DNA from 4 places in the Paenibacillus sp. FSL R10-2788 genome. Region 4 is predicted to be linked to each of the others. Evidence: predicted binding sites of a transcription regulator. Region 4 holds the regulator's gene; each other region holds the start of a gene.
The links. Region 4 encodes Rex, which represses fermentation and respiration genes when NADH is low (regulators of the CRP and FNR family bind a similar motif). Its sites were predicted from a motif close to TTGTGAAATATTTCACAA; they were not measured.
Positions count from the first base shown of each region.

Region 1: adhE (bifunctional acetaldehyde-CoA/alcohol dehydrogenase) is a predicted target of Rex. The motif match lies at 2,003-2,020, and genes of this name have one in related genera.
Region 2: NSQ50_RS11415 (DUF1641 domain-containing protein) is a predicted target of Rex. The motif match lies at 1,795-1,812, and genes of this name have one in related genera.
Region 3: NSQ50_RS01165 (phosphoketolase family protein) is a predicted target of Rex. The motif match lies at 2,227-2,244, and genes of this name have one in related genera.

Region 1 is NZ_JBBOQA010000001.1:4,876,700-4,879,917, forward strand. It holds gene adhE (bifunctional acetaldehyde-CoA/alcohol dehydrogenase) at 1-1,927, opposite strand, end outside; gene NSQ50_RS21785 (ABC transporter substrate-binding protein) at 2,333-3,218, opposite strand, start outside.
Region 2 is NZ_JBBOQA010000001.1:2,633,827-2,637,044, reverse strand. It holds gene NSQ50_RS11420 (NAD(P)/FAD-dependent oxidoreductase) at 1-1,178, opposite strand, end outside; gene NSQ50_RS11415 (DUF1641 domain-containing protein) at 1,219-1,662, opposite strand; gene NSQ50_RS11410 (DUF2785 domain-containing protein) at 1,863-2,705, opposite strand; gene NSQ50_RS11405 (nitroreductase family protein) at 2,926-3,218, shown strand, end outside.
Region 3 is NZ_JBBOQA010000001.1:241,389-244,606, reverse strand. It holds gene NSQ50_RS01165 (phosphoketolase family protein) at 1-2,110, opposite strand, end outside; gene NSQ50_RS01160 (GntR family transcriptional regulator) at 2,404-3,126, opposite strand; gene NSQ50_RS01155 (hypothetical protein) at 3,214-3,218, opposite strand, start outside.
Region 4 is NZ_JBBOQA010000001.1:4,583,659-4,586,876, reverse strand. It holds gene dinG (ATP-dependent DNA helicase DinG) at 1-798, shown strand, start outside; gene NSQ50_RS20370 (redox-sensing transcriptional repressor Rex) at 929-1,582, shown strand; gene NSQ50_RS20365 (amidohydrolase) at 1,569-2,870, shown strand; gene NSQ50_RS20360 (cell wall elongation regulator TseB-like domain-containing protein) at 3,042-3,218, shown strand, end outside.

The DNA of each region.
Region 1 (3,218 bases), 290 kb from region 4:
TAGCTACGTCTGGAGTTAGCTCGTAGTCAGCCAATGGATATTTAGTGTGTTGTTCAGTTGTTTTATCGGTAATAACTGCGAAAGATGTTACTTCCGAACCCGTACCCGAAGTAGTTGGAATCGCTACAAACTTAGCTTTATTTCCAAGTTTAGGGAATTTGTAAACCCGTTTACGGATATCCATGAATTTTTGTTTCAGACCGTTAAAGTCTGCGTCTGGATGTTCATAGAATAACCACATTCCTTTTGCAGCATCCATTGGGGAACCACCACCAAGTGCGATGATGCAGTCCGGTTGGAATCTGTTCATCATTGCTGTACCTTTTTCAACTGTAGTTGTCGATGGATCTGGTTCAACTTCCGAGAACACTTCGATCGCTACAGGAGTTTGGCGTTGACGCAGGTAATGTTCAACTCTCTCAACATATCCGAGCTTAACCATCATTGGGTCAGTGATAATTGCGACACGTGTGATATCAGGCATTTTGGTCAGGTACTGAGTAGCGCCTTTTTCGAAATAGATCTTGTCAGGTACTTTAAACCATTGCATATTCACGGTACGACGATTCACCCTTTTCACGTTGATCAAATTAATTGCTGTAACGTTTTGCGACACGGAGTTACGACCATAAGATCCGCAGCCCAGCGTCAACGAAGGGATGTTAGTGTTATAGATATCGCCGATCGCACCATGAGTGGAAGGCGAGTTAACGAGAATACGTCCTGTTTGCAGACGGTTGGAGAACTTCATGATTACTTCTTCGTTGTTGGAGTGGATAGCCGAACTATGGCCCATACCACCAAATTCAACAACTTGTGCTGCGCGTTCGATACCTTGATCTGCGTTTTTAACTTTGTAGCAAGCAAGCACAGGACTCAATTTTTCAGCGGACAATGGATATTTAGTGCCTACACCTTCAAGTTCTGCTACCAGAATCTTAGTGCCGGCAGGAACTTGAATGCCGCACATTTCAGCAATTTTCACTGCGGATTGTCCAACGATTGCTGGGTTAACCGCACATTTATCAACGTTCATAGCGCCGCTAGTAAGTTTGGCAGCTTCTTCTTTGTTAACAAAGTAGCAGCCATTAGCGATCATTTTCTTTTTCACTTGATCAAAGATTGGTTCTTCGATAATAACAGCTTGCTCGGAAGCACAGATCATACCATTATCAAATGTTTTGGAAAGAATGATGTCCGTTACGGCTTGATCGATATCCGCGCTCTTTTCGATGAATGCAGGTACGTTACCAGGACCTACGCCAAGAGCTGGTTTACCACAGCTATAAGCTGCTTTTACCATTGCAGAACCGCCTGTTGCGAGAATAAGTGCAACGTCAGGGTTGTTCATCAAAGCGTTTGTTTTGTCCATCGTTGGCATTTCAATCCATTGGATACAATTCTCAGGTGCGCCAGCTTTTACAGCCGCATCATGAAGAATTCTAGCAGCTGCTGCACTACACTCTTGCGCAGATGGGTGGAAACCGAATATAATAGGGTTCCGTGTCTTAATCGAAATCAACGCTTTAAACATCGTGGTGGATGTAGGGTTGGTTACCGGTGTGATACCCATTACAATTCCGACGGGCTCAGCAATTTTTTGGAAGCTTTCATAAGCATTGTCTTCAATAACGCCTACTGTTTTATCGTATTTAATTCCGTGCCAGATATATTCTGTCGAGAAGATGTTTTTAGTAATTTTGTCTTCGTAAACCCCGCGGCCAGTTTCTTCTACAGCCAATTTAGCGAGGTACATATGTTTGTCGAGTCCAGCCAACGCCATTGCATGAACGATTGTGTCAACTTGCTCTTGATCCAGCGCCATGAATGCCTCATGTGCTTTTTTCGCTTTATCCACTAAAGTCTGAATATACTCTTCAGCGGTAGTTTGTTTAACTTGGGCGGCGACTTCGTTCTTAACTGCCATCTCCCTCGTCCTCCTGTCAATTTTTAGGTTGTTTTTCTCTACACATTTATCTTATCACATCATTTCCACCTTGTATAGTGAAATCTTTCACAAAGTATAAAGTTTTTTTGATTTGTTTTCAAAGCGCTTTCATTCGATCATATTATAGCTTTTTTACCATTATTTATGCTTTATTATTTCTTAAATTTAAAGTTTATGTTTAAAAAGACAAGAACTGATACCCATTTTCTACCTTTCCGCTCGCAAAAATATTTTAAAAAAGCAAACCTAATTTTGTTGACACTCTATTTTTCCATTGGTCTCTAAAAAATAGTGGGATGCCCCCCGTCGTGTTTATTTATAAAAATATCAATAATATAAACATAAAAAAACCGACTCCTATGGAGCCGGTTCTGTTCTTCCTAGCTATTCTACTTTAATTGTGTCGAAGAATTTCTCTTGCACTGTTTTGGCAGCAGCTTCAAGCTGTGTCTTGGAATCTGTTCCTTTTTTGGAGAACAGCTCTTGAATTACATTGGACATGGTTGCGTAGTAGTCCTGTGTATTGTATTGCGCTTCCGGTTTACCGTCCAGCAAACCTAAAATATCAGGGCTGTACTGATATACATTTGTATATTTATCATACACAGCTTTCGTTTTCTTGCCGAAGTCAGAATCTGCAGAATAGTAATCTAAGAGCGGCGGAATAAAGTATTTACCATCCGTTGTACGTTGTTGCAGAACCGCATCCAGTGCTTCTAGACCTTTATCGGAGAAGTAATCAAATGTAATATAACGGAATGCCATTTCTTGCTCGTCTGGTGTTGCATTTGGATTGATTACAAGGTAGTCACCACCAAGTACCCCGGTGTGTTTTCCGCCTTTTTCCATTGCAGGCATTGGATACGTAAGTACATCTTCTGGTTTCAGACCGCCCTGATTCAACGCTTGCTCAATAACACCGTCAGATCCAGCCATTACCATTGCTGTACGACTTTGTTGGAATGCGCCTACAGCATCACCCCAGCCCAGTGCCCAGTCCTGAGGAATCGCGTTTGCTTCCCATCTAAGTTTCTTGTAGAAATCCAGCGCTTTAATCCCAGCCTCAGAATTAAAAGTAGCTACAACCTTACCGCCTTCAATCTTCTGAATTTCACCGCCAGCTTCGAACAGGAAGTTGGTCCAGTTCCAGCCTGCTTCATTCCCTTTACCCATTGGAGCAATACCGGAAATCCCTTTTTTGGTATCAGCTACGCCTTTGGCGGTATTCAGCATATCATCCCAAGTCCAATCCATAGGTGGAACAGCAACA
Region 2 (3,218 bases), 1.9 Mb from region 4:
TAGTACGCTAGGCTGAACAATCCTTTAATGTGGGACAAGTAACGGATATTACTTGCTTCCTTCATCAGAGTTGCAGGTAAGCCTTTTAATGGAGTAGAACTTGCACCAACGATGGCAACACCGTCTTTACGGCCTAAGCTAGCAAGTGTACCAGAGTTGATTGGACTAAAGCTTTCAAACGATTTATTTTTCAAGAAGGCATACAGATTGTATCCGATCAATTCACCCATTTGCCAAGCGATTTGAGCAGTTGGAGGGTAAGGACGTCCATCTTCTGCAAAGACCACCGCGCTGTCACCAGCAACGAATACATCTTTGTGGGAAGTGGATTGCAAGAATTCATTCACCGTTGCACGACCGCGGTTAACTTCAAGACCGGATTCGCCGATGAGTGGATTTCCTTGTACGCCACCAGTCCATACAAATGTGTTAGCAATAATTTTTTGACCGTCTTTCAAGTCAATCGCATTGCCTTCTACATTCGTAACAGGAAGACCTGTCAAGAATTGAACACCACGTTTTTCCAAGCTTGCTACAGCACGTTCGATCAATGCATCTGGCAATACTGGAAGGATTTTAGGACCTGCTTCAACGAGCATAAGCTTAATTTCTTTAGGATCAACGCCATATTTTTTAGTAAGTGTAGGCAATACATCCGCGATTTCACCAACAAGCTCAACACCTGTTAAGCCGCCGCCACCGATCAGGATGTTTGCATCTGCTTCATTTTTCGATTTCGCATATTCACGAATACGATCTTCAATATGTTGATGAATTTTGTTAGCATCTGCAGCTGATTTCAATACCATACTGTATTGTTCAAGCCCTGGAATGCCAAAATAAGCTGTAGTGCTGCCAAGACCTACAACAAGCGCATCATAAGTAAGTGTCACACCATCAGAAAGAACAATTTGTTTGTTCTCCACAGAAAATGAATTAACCTTCGCGATTTTCAGGTCAATATCTTTACCTGCGAAAAGCTTAGTTAGAGGCATAGCTACAGCACCCTCTGCAACACTACCTGCTGCAAGACGATGCAATTCTGTAATGATTTGGTGAGTAGGATACTGATTAACTACAGTAATTTTAGCTTCATCTTTTTTGAGATATTTGCGTACGGTTAAGGCGCTTAGTAGACCACCATAACCTGCTCCTAGAATGACAATATGTTTAGACATGATGTTTCCTCCGTCCCTTACGAATAAGATATGAAAATGATTATTTCTGCTTACTGCGTTCTCCAGCAACTTGAAGGTATGCATTTACGAAACGGAAAAGCTTTTGTGCTTGCGGATCTTTCAACAACTTCATAAGACCAAAAAGACCAATAACTTCGTTACTTTCATTCGCACGATCTTTTGCTTCGATCACTGTAGCTGCCATATTCTTCGCGGAATGCACTACAGGTTCAGCAAGTTCTTTAATTGCACTTACCGTATCACTTTTCAAGACATCATCCGCTGCGACAGTTTGCACAAAGTCATAGGACTTTGTAAGCACGCCAACAAGCTCAGTTAATTTTGGCAGCTGTTCCACCAAGACTGTTAATGATTCCTGAACTTCTGGTTTCAAGAGCTGCTCTAGAACATCCATTTGTTCCTTGCTAACAGCTACTTTTGGTGATTCTTGTTCAGGTTGTGTTTGAGTGATTGATTCTGACATATCCAAATCTCCTCTGCAATAAGCTTTGCTGCTTAATAGTAATGAAAAACATAAGAACTTTTAACGCCATATTTCTATTATAGCACTTATCAAGTTATAAATGTCACAAAGTTTTTGAATTTCCATAAAATTTTGTGATTTTTATTACATTATAATAAATTATTTAAATTACCAGTGTTAATTAAAACCGTTTGAGTGAATTAATGTACAAATTCATTCAAATTCTTCTCAGTTTTCAACAAAACATCCACAATGTCCATATTCTTCTCTGTTAGAAGTAACCTGAAATAAAGAGAACGCAGGAAGTTCTTTGTATTTATTCGAGTAACATACTGGCTGTGGCTTCTAGGCCAACTGCCACATTGCGCCAAGTTGAGAATCCAATCGGTTATAGACTGCTGTGGAAGTAAATGATGATCGATGATTGTAACTATAATAGTAGCAATCCGTTCATCTTCTTCCTCCCTGAATATGTATTGATCGTTATAAAGCATCTTTTGAACAACTGTCAGAACCTCTTCCCGCACCTCGGCATCACTCTCCGAGCATAAAACCAGCTCATCCAAGGCGTCTGCGCCATGGGCTGCTGCGTGTGCCCAGCCTTCTTTTTCCATATAACCTCTTAAATCCCGTTCTTCCTTATAATAATGAATTAAACCCTGCTTCACCTTTGTAAATTCAGAGCTATCCAATATAGCCTTTTCCCTATGCCGCTGGAGAATAAGAGCAACAACCAATACAGAAAATGTTCTTGTATACACCGTCTGATCTTCTTTGTTCCCAATGTGATAAAACAGATGCTGCTCGTCAAGGAGTATCCACAGCAGTTCACGAAGCTCCGCATCATTAAACCAATGTTTCTCATTAATCCATTTGTAGAATGTGGAATAAATCAATTCATCACGCAGCACAGGCTCGGGAACTCCTAAATGCTCAAGCATCAACTTCACATAATCCTTTATGTCCTCTCCACTTCTAAGCTCGTAGTCATTCTCTTCGATTCTTTGCAAATCTATCATCAATCGTTCTCTACTATTAATCAATTTATCCACCTTTCATTCACCGTGTTTTTACATATCCTAATATCCTAATTTATGTCCTATTTTTTTACAACAGGGTATTCAAGATTAACTTCAATAAATTTTATCATTGACGAATTTTATAGGCTGTGTTATTTTGAGTTAGTAACATTTAGTTAGTAAATTTACAAATATCAGGTGTTTATATTTTACAACCGAATACATACACAACGGAGGAATACTTATGAGCGCTTTTACAGACTTGATTCAGTCCCGCAGATCCGCTATGAATTTTGTGGAAGGGGTCACCATCCCTCAAAATGAATTAGAGGAAATGTTCTCTTACGCCAGATTGGCACCATCGGCCTATAATCTACAGCATACAAATTACAAAGTGATATCTAACGAGAGCTTAAAAGAAGAAATTCGCGAAGCGGCTTACGGCCAATATAAAATCCATACTGCTTCAGCAGTTATTGTAGTGCTAGGAGATAAGCATGCTTATCAGCAGGCTCCAGAAATCTATGGCGGGCTTAA
Region 3 (3,218 bases), 4.3 Mb from region 4:
CTTTAATCAGACCTTCATATCCGTGGAAAGCGAAGATAACTGGTTTATCTTTTGTGAAAAATTGATCAAACTCTTCGTCAGATAAGCCACGCGGATCTAATTTTTGACTTCTCAGTTTCAACAAGTCTACCACGTTGATATATCTAATCTTAAGGTTCGGCAGTTTTTCATGCAGGATAGAGATTGCAGCCAAGCTTTCGATAGTTGGTTCTGTACCTGCAGAAGCAAAGACAACATCAGGCTCTCCACCTTGATCGGTGCTTGCCCAGTCAATAATCTTCAGTCCTTTATCCACCAGCTCTTGTGCTTCATCCGCACTGAACCATTGTGGACGAGGATGTTTGGAAGAAACGATCAGGTTGATTTTTTGACGGTCATTTAAGACGGTGTCAAAGACAGCCAGCAAGGAGTTCGCATCAGCCGGCAAATACTCACGGATAAATTCTGGTTTTTTATCAGCCAAGTGACCTAGCAAACCTGGATCTTGGTGAGTGTAACCATTGTGGTCTTGTTGGAATACAGTTGAAGTTGCTACCACATTCAATGATGGAATATCCGCACGCCAGCTTTGATCTGTTGCTTTACGCAGCCATTTGAAATGCTGAGTAATCATCGAATCCACGACACGCAAGAAAGCTTCATAGCTTGCAAAGAAACCATGGCGACCTGTCAATACGTAACCTTCAAGCAAACCTTCTGCCTGATGTTCAGACAATTGGGAATCGATAACACGGCCATAAGAAGCTAGGAATTCATCATTCGGCTCAATCACTTGATCCAACCATTGACGTTTCGTCACTTCAAAGACAGGTCCCAGACGGTTGGACATTGTTTCATCCGGTCCGAAAATTCTGAAATTGCGGTTCTCTTCGTTCAGAGAGATAACATCTTTCATGTATTTACCCAGAACGGCCATATCTTGTGCTATTACTTCACCTGGTTTGGAATTATCAAGTGCGAACTTACGGAAATTGGGTAAGTTTAGATCTTTAATCTGGTTGCCAGCATTAGTAACTGGGTTCATTCCCATACGTCTGTCGCCAGTTGGCAGAATCTCGGCAAGTTCAGCGTTCAGACGACCATTGTCATCAAATAATTCTTCTGGTCTATAGCTGTTCATCCACTCCAATAACGCTGGAGCATGTTTCATATTCTTTTGATCCACTGGAATCGGCACCTGATGGGCACGGAACGAGTTCTCATTCGGAACACCATCCCATTGCTTTGGACCCGTCCAGCCCTTAGGAGAACGGAAGACCAACATTGGCCAAACCGGACGCGTAAGGTCATTGTTGTCACGTGCATTCTTTTGAATCGCTTCAATTCTTTCTACGATGGTATCAAGCACCTTAGCCATTTCTGGATGCATTAGATCAGGATTTTCGCCTTCAACGAAGAACGGTTCCCAACCCATACCTTTAAAGTATGCAGTAATTTCTTCTTTGGATTGACGAGACAGAATCGTCGGGTTACTGATTTTGAAACCATTTAAGTGCAAGATCGGCAGAACTGCACCATCAGTAACTGGATTGATGAACCGGTTGGAGAACCATGAAGCCGCTAATGGGCCAGTTTCAGCCTCTCCATCGCCAATAACAACAGCGGAGATTAAATCTGGATTATCCAGAATTGCACCTACACCGTGGGATAGAGAATAACCTAATTCGCCACCTTCGTGGATCGATCCAGGTGTTTCAGGGGCAGCATGGGAAGCAACTCCACCTGGGAAAGAGAATTGTTTGAACAATTTCTTCAGACCTGAGATATCTTGTGTAATTTCCGGATAAATTTCAGTATAGCTACCATCGAGATAGGAGTTCGAAACCATGACCTGACCGCCATGACCAGGACCCTCGATATAGAACATATTCAAATCATATTTAGTAATGACCCGATTCAAATGGGCATAAATAAAGTTCTGGCCGGGAATAGTTCCCCAGTGTCCAATTGGCTTAATCTTTACGTCTGCTTCTTTCAGCGGTTCTCTTAACAACGGATTATCTTTCAAATACAGTTGACCTACAGAGATGTAGTTAGTTGCGCGCCAGTATGCATCAAGCTTCTCTAAATAAGTTTTTGATGAGTAATCAACATCCATGGATAATACCATTTCTTCCACTCCCCAAAATTTTTTCTGTGTCTACATTGCCGTAATTTCTTCCACAAGTACATCATACCGCCGCCAAAAATTAATTCAACCTTTTCAACAAATGATACGGTCCAATTTTGTGAAAATATGAACATAGTATGAAAAACGGTGTCAATTGTCTGTAAAAATACGTCAATATTAATATATATGTAAAAATATGGGCTGTAGTTTGCGGGGATATTTGCTACTCGTCCTTCATCTATTTTGCGCAAAATAAAAAAAATAAGACCGAGAAAAATTCCCCAGTCTTACTTTTAATGAACGGACACAAAGGTATTAAATTTTAAGTATTTATAGTGGAAGCGCATATGGGAGAATTCAAAGGGTGTGCCATTATCTAAAAAGAAAATCCCTTCCATAATGCTTACTGGTTCATTCGCCTGCAAATGCAGCAGCTCTTGATCCGTAGCCTCAGAGGGTTCTGCGGATATCGATAAAAAGGATTTGGTTACCGCCAGGTTCCGTGAATCCTCCAAATAATTAAAGATAGATCCTTCAATAATAGTCTGATTTAAGTTCTGCACGATTTTGATTGGGATATAACCCGTTTCAATCATAAAGGGTTCATCATCAAAAAGACGCAAGCGAACGATTTTGTATACAAAATCATGTGGTCCTAAAAACAGATCCCGTTGCAGTTCTTCCGTTGGTGGAATGACCTCGAATTTCAGAACTTTAATCTTTGGCTTCTTCCCATTCATTTGAAAATTGTCGGTGACACCTAAATTAGAGCCTTCGTAGTTAAAAATAGATTCATTTTTTATGTATAAAGGATTTATAAATGTCCCTGAGCCACGCTTTTTAAAAATAATGCCGGCATTTGCCATTTTAGTCAGAGCACTTTTAATAGAACTACGACTCACTTGATAAGTTTCACTAAGCGTTCGTTCATCCGGTAATTTCATGTCGGGAAACTGCCCAGCAAAAATTTTCATTTTTAAGTCATCAATAATTTGTTTGTAGACAAACTGTGTCATGAAGTACTCCTTTTCAGGTCGATACAAGTTTTATTTCAATCTTTACTATAACATAATAACCAGACGTTTATAATCTATCCGGCCAGCTTATT
Region 4 (3,218 bases):
ATCGTGCTTACCTCGGCGACGCTGTCTGTAGATAAATCTTTTCAGTTTATGATTGATAATCTCGGACTTAACGAAGCTGCGGAAGAGGGACGTCTAATGACCTCACTCCTTCCTTCTCCCTTTAAGTATCGCGAGCAGGCGCTTCTAGTTATACCGCGTGATTTTCCTAGTGTGAAGGGCAGTGTGGGCGATGCTCGATTTGTCGATACACTCGTACAGTCGTTAGCAGAAGCTGCCAAAACAACACGTGGGCGGATGCTGGTTCTGTTTACTTCTTATAAAATGCTGCGTCAGGTATATGATCCGCTTAAAGAGGCTTTGGCCTCACAAGAGATTACGGTGCTTGGTCAAGGCGTGGAAGGTGGCAGCCGGAGCAAGCTGATCCGCCGCTTTCAGGACAGTGCAGCATCCGTTCTGCTGGGGACGAGCAGCTTCTGGGAAGGTGTAGATATTCCAGGTGAAGCACTGACTTGCCTGGCCATCGTGAGACTTCCGTTTCAACCGCCGAATCACCCGTTGGCGGAAGCGAAGTCGGAGTTATTGCAGGCTCAGAAGAAGAATCCGTTCATGAAATTGTCTGTTCCTCAAGCGGTTATTCGCTTTAAGCAGGGATTCGGAAGACTGGTTCGCACGGCGCAGGATCGCGGAATAGTTATTGTTTATGATACAAGGGTTATTGAATCTCATTACGGGAAGTATTTCCTTTATTCATTGCCTGGTCCCAAAATGGAGCATATGCTGACTGATCAAATGGTCCCCCGCATAGCGGAATGGCTAGAGGATGGCGGCGCTTCTTAAAATGCTCGTCTTCAGTTTAGCTCCTCCTTATCCTTAAGGGCGGTAAGTTACAGTACCGCCCTTAATAAGGAGAGGTATACGTTTGAATATGGATTTTCACAAGAACATTACTATTTTTAGGAGGAAAAATATGAAATCGGATAAAATATCAGAAGCCGTTGTTCGCAGACTACCTGTGTATTTGCGTTTTTTGAATGATCTCCAGAATCGCGAAATATTAACAGTTTCCTCTCAGGAACTTGGACAAAAGCTTGATCTTAATCCCGCACAGATTCGTAAGGATTTAGCGTATTTTGGTGACTTCGGCAGAAAAGGTATCGGCTATGATGTAACGTATCTTATTGAGAAAATCCGTCATATCCTGAAGCTGGATCAACAGCTTAATGTAGCTTTAGTTGGAGCAGGTAATCTCGGACATGCCTTGTCTAATTACAATGCATATCTCAAAGATACTATGAAAATCACCGCTATATTTGATTCGTACGCTCCTAAGGTTGGACGTAAGATCAACTCCCTTACTGTGCAACCAATGGATGAACTAGGCAGCACGATTCGTGAGCAAGGTATTCGCATTGCCATTATTACCGTACCTGATTCAGAAGCTCAAAATGTAGCAGATATTCTCATTTCTTCTGGGATTGAAGCAATTTTGAACTTTGCCCCTGTGATTCTGAAGACACCACCGAATATCCGGGTGCATGCAGCTGATTTTACAACTGATCTGCAAAGTCTTGCGTATTACTTGCGGGATGGAAAGGAAGAAAGCGAACATGAACAACAATAAAACGATAATTAAGGGCGGGTATTTTCTGACTCCGGGAACGGATGAGCCGGTTCTGAGTGGATATATGACTATTGAAGATGATTTAATCACTTACATAGGAAAAGAAGAGCCTCAGATGGAAGCTGGAGTGCAAGTGGTTGATGGCAGCCGTCTGCTGTTCATGCCTGGACTTGTAAACACACATGGTCATGCGGCGATGTCTTTGCTGCGTGGATATGGAGATGATTTAGCGCTACAAGTGTGGCTTCAGGAGAAGATGTGGCCGATGGAGGAAAAGTTCACCGGTGATGATGTATACTGGGGAACCTCCTTATCTGTATTGGAAATGCTGAAGGGTGGAACTACGACCTTCCTCGATATGTATGATCATATGGACCGAGTAGCTGAGGTAGCTGAGTTATCAGGTATCCGTTCCGTATTGATGCGTGGTGTGATTGGGTTATGTCCAGAGGATGTACAGAATCACAAGCTTGCGGAAGCGATTTCTTTTGCCCGTAACTGGCATGGAAAGGCTGACGGTAGAATTACTACTATGATCTCGCCGCACGCCCCTTATACTTGCCCTCCGGACTTCCTGGTTAAGTTCGTGCAGGCAGCGCATGATCTGGATTTACCGATGCATACGCATATGTCCGAAACGAAACGTGAAGTGGAACAAAATGTGGCGGATTACGGGTTGCGTCCTGTAGCTCACTTAGAGAAGCTTGGAATGTTCACACGTCCCTCGATAGTTGCACATGGTGTTCATTTAAATGATGAAGAGATTGAGATCTTGGCTCGCCATAATGTGGGTGTCTCTCATAATCCGGGCAGTAATTTGAAGCTGGCTAGCGGAGTGGCTCGGGTTACTGATCTTCTAAAAGCTGGTGTGAAGGTGTCTCTTGGCACGGATGGCGCGGCAAGCAACAATAACTTGGATATGTTTGAAGAGATGCGGCTTGCAGCTCTCATTCATAAGGGTGTCAGCGGTGATCCAACGGCTGTTCCAGCTCCAGAAGCTCTACGTATGGCTACAGAATATGGCGCCCAGTCCATCTTTTTAAATAATGTAGGTAGACTTGCTGTTGGGATGAAAGCTGATTTCATTGCAATTGATATAGATCAGCCGCATTTGCTGCCACACACAGATCTGTTGTCTCATGCAGTTTACTCTGCTAGCGCTAAGGATGTTGAGCATGTGTGGGTGAATGGTAAACAGGTCATCAAGCATGGACAATGCTTAACCCTGGATGAGGAAGCTATCCGGCGTAAAGCGCAAGAAGCCTTCGAAGGTTTATTGAAGCGTTAAGTCTGGAGAATAACGAATAAATAATAGGCTGCGACTTTTTGCTTTTAGCAAAAGTTGCGGCCTTTTGTACATTTTAAGGCTGGGAAAGCTAGAAAATTATGAAATTTTGGATAAACACGCGGGTGTGTTATATAATCAAAAAAGATATATTACTAGAAAGGGAGCTGTACCTTGAAGAAAAGGAAAAAATGGATCCTCCTGGGGTCAGTTCTGATTCTGCTCCTGGGGTTTGGACTTATCCAGTTCTATGCCTATATTATGAAAGATCAATGGAACGAGCGGGATATCGCCAAGGATGTTGCCAAAACCAGAGCGGGTCTAACAGAGGTAACCAAAGCACAAAAATCG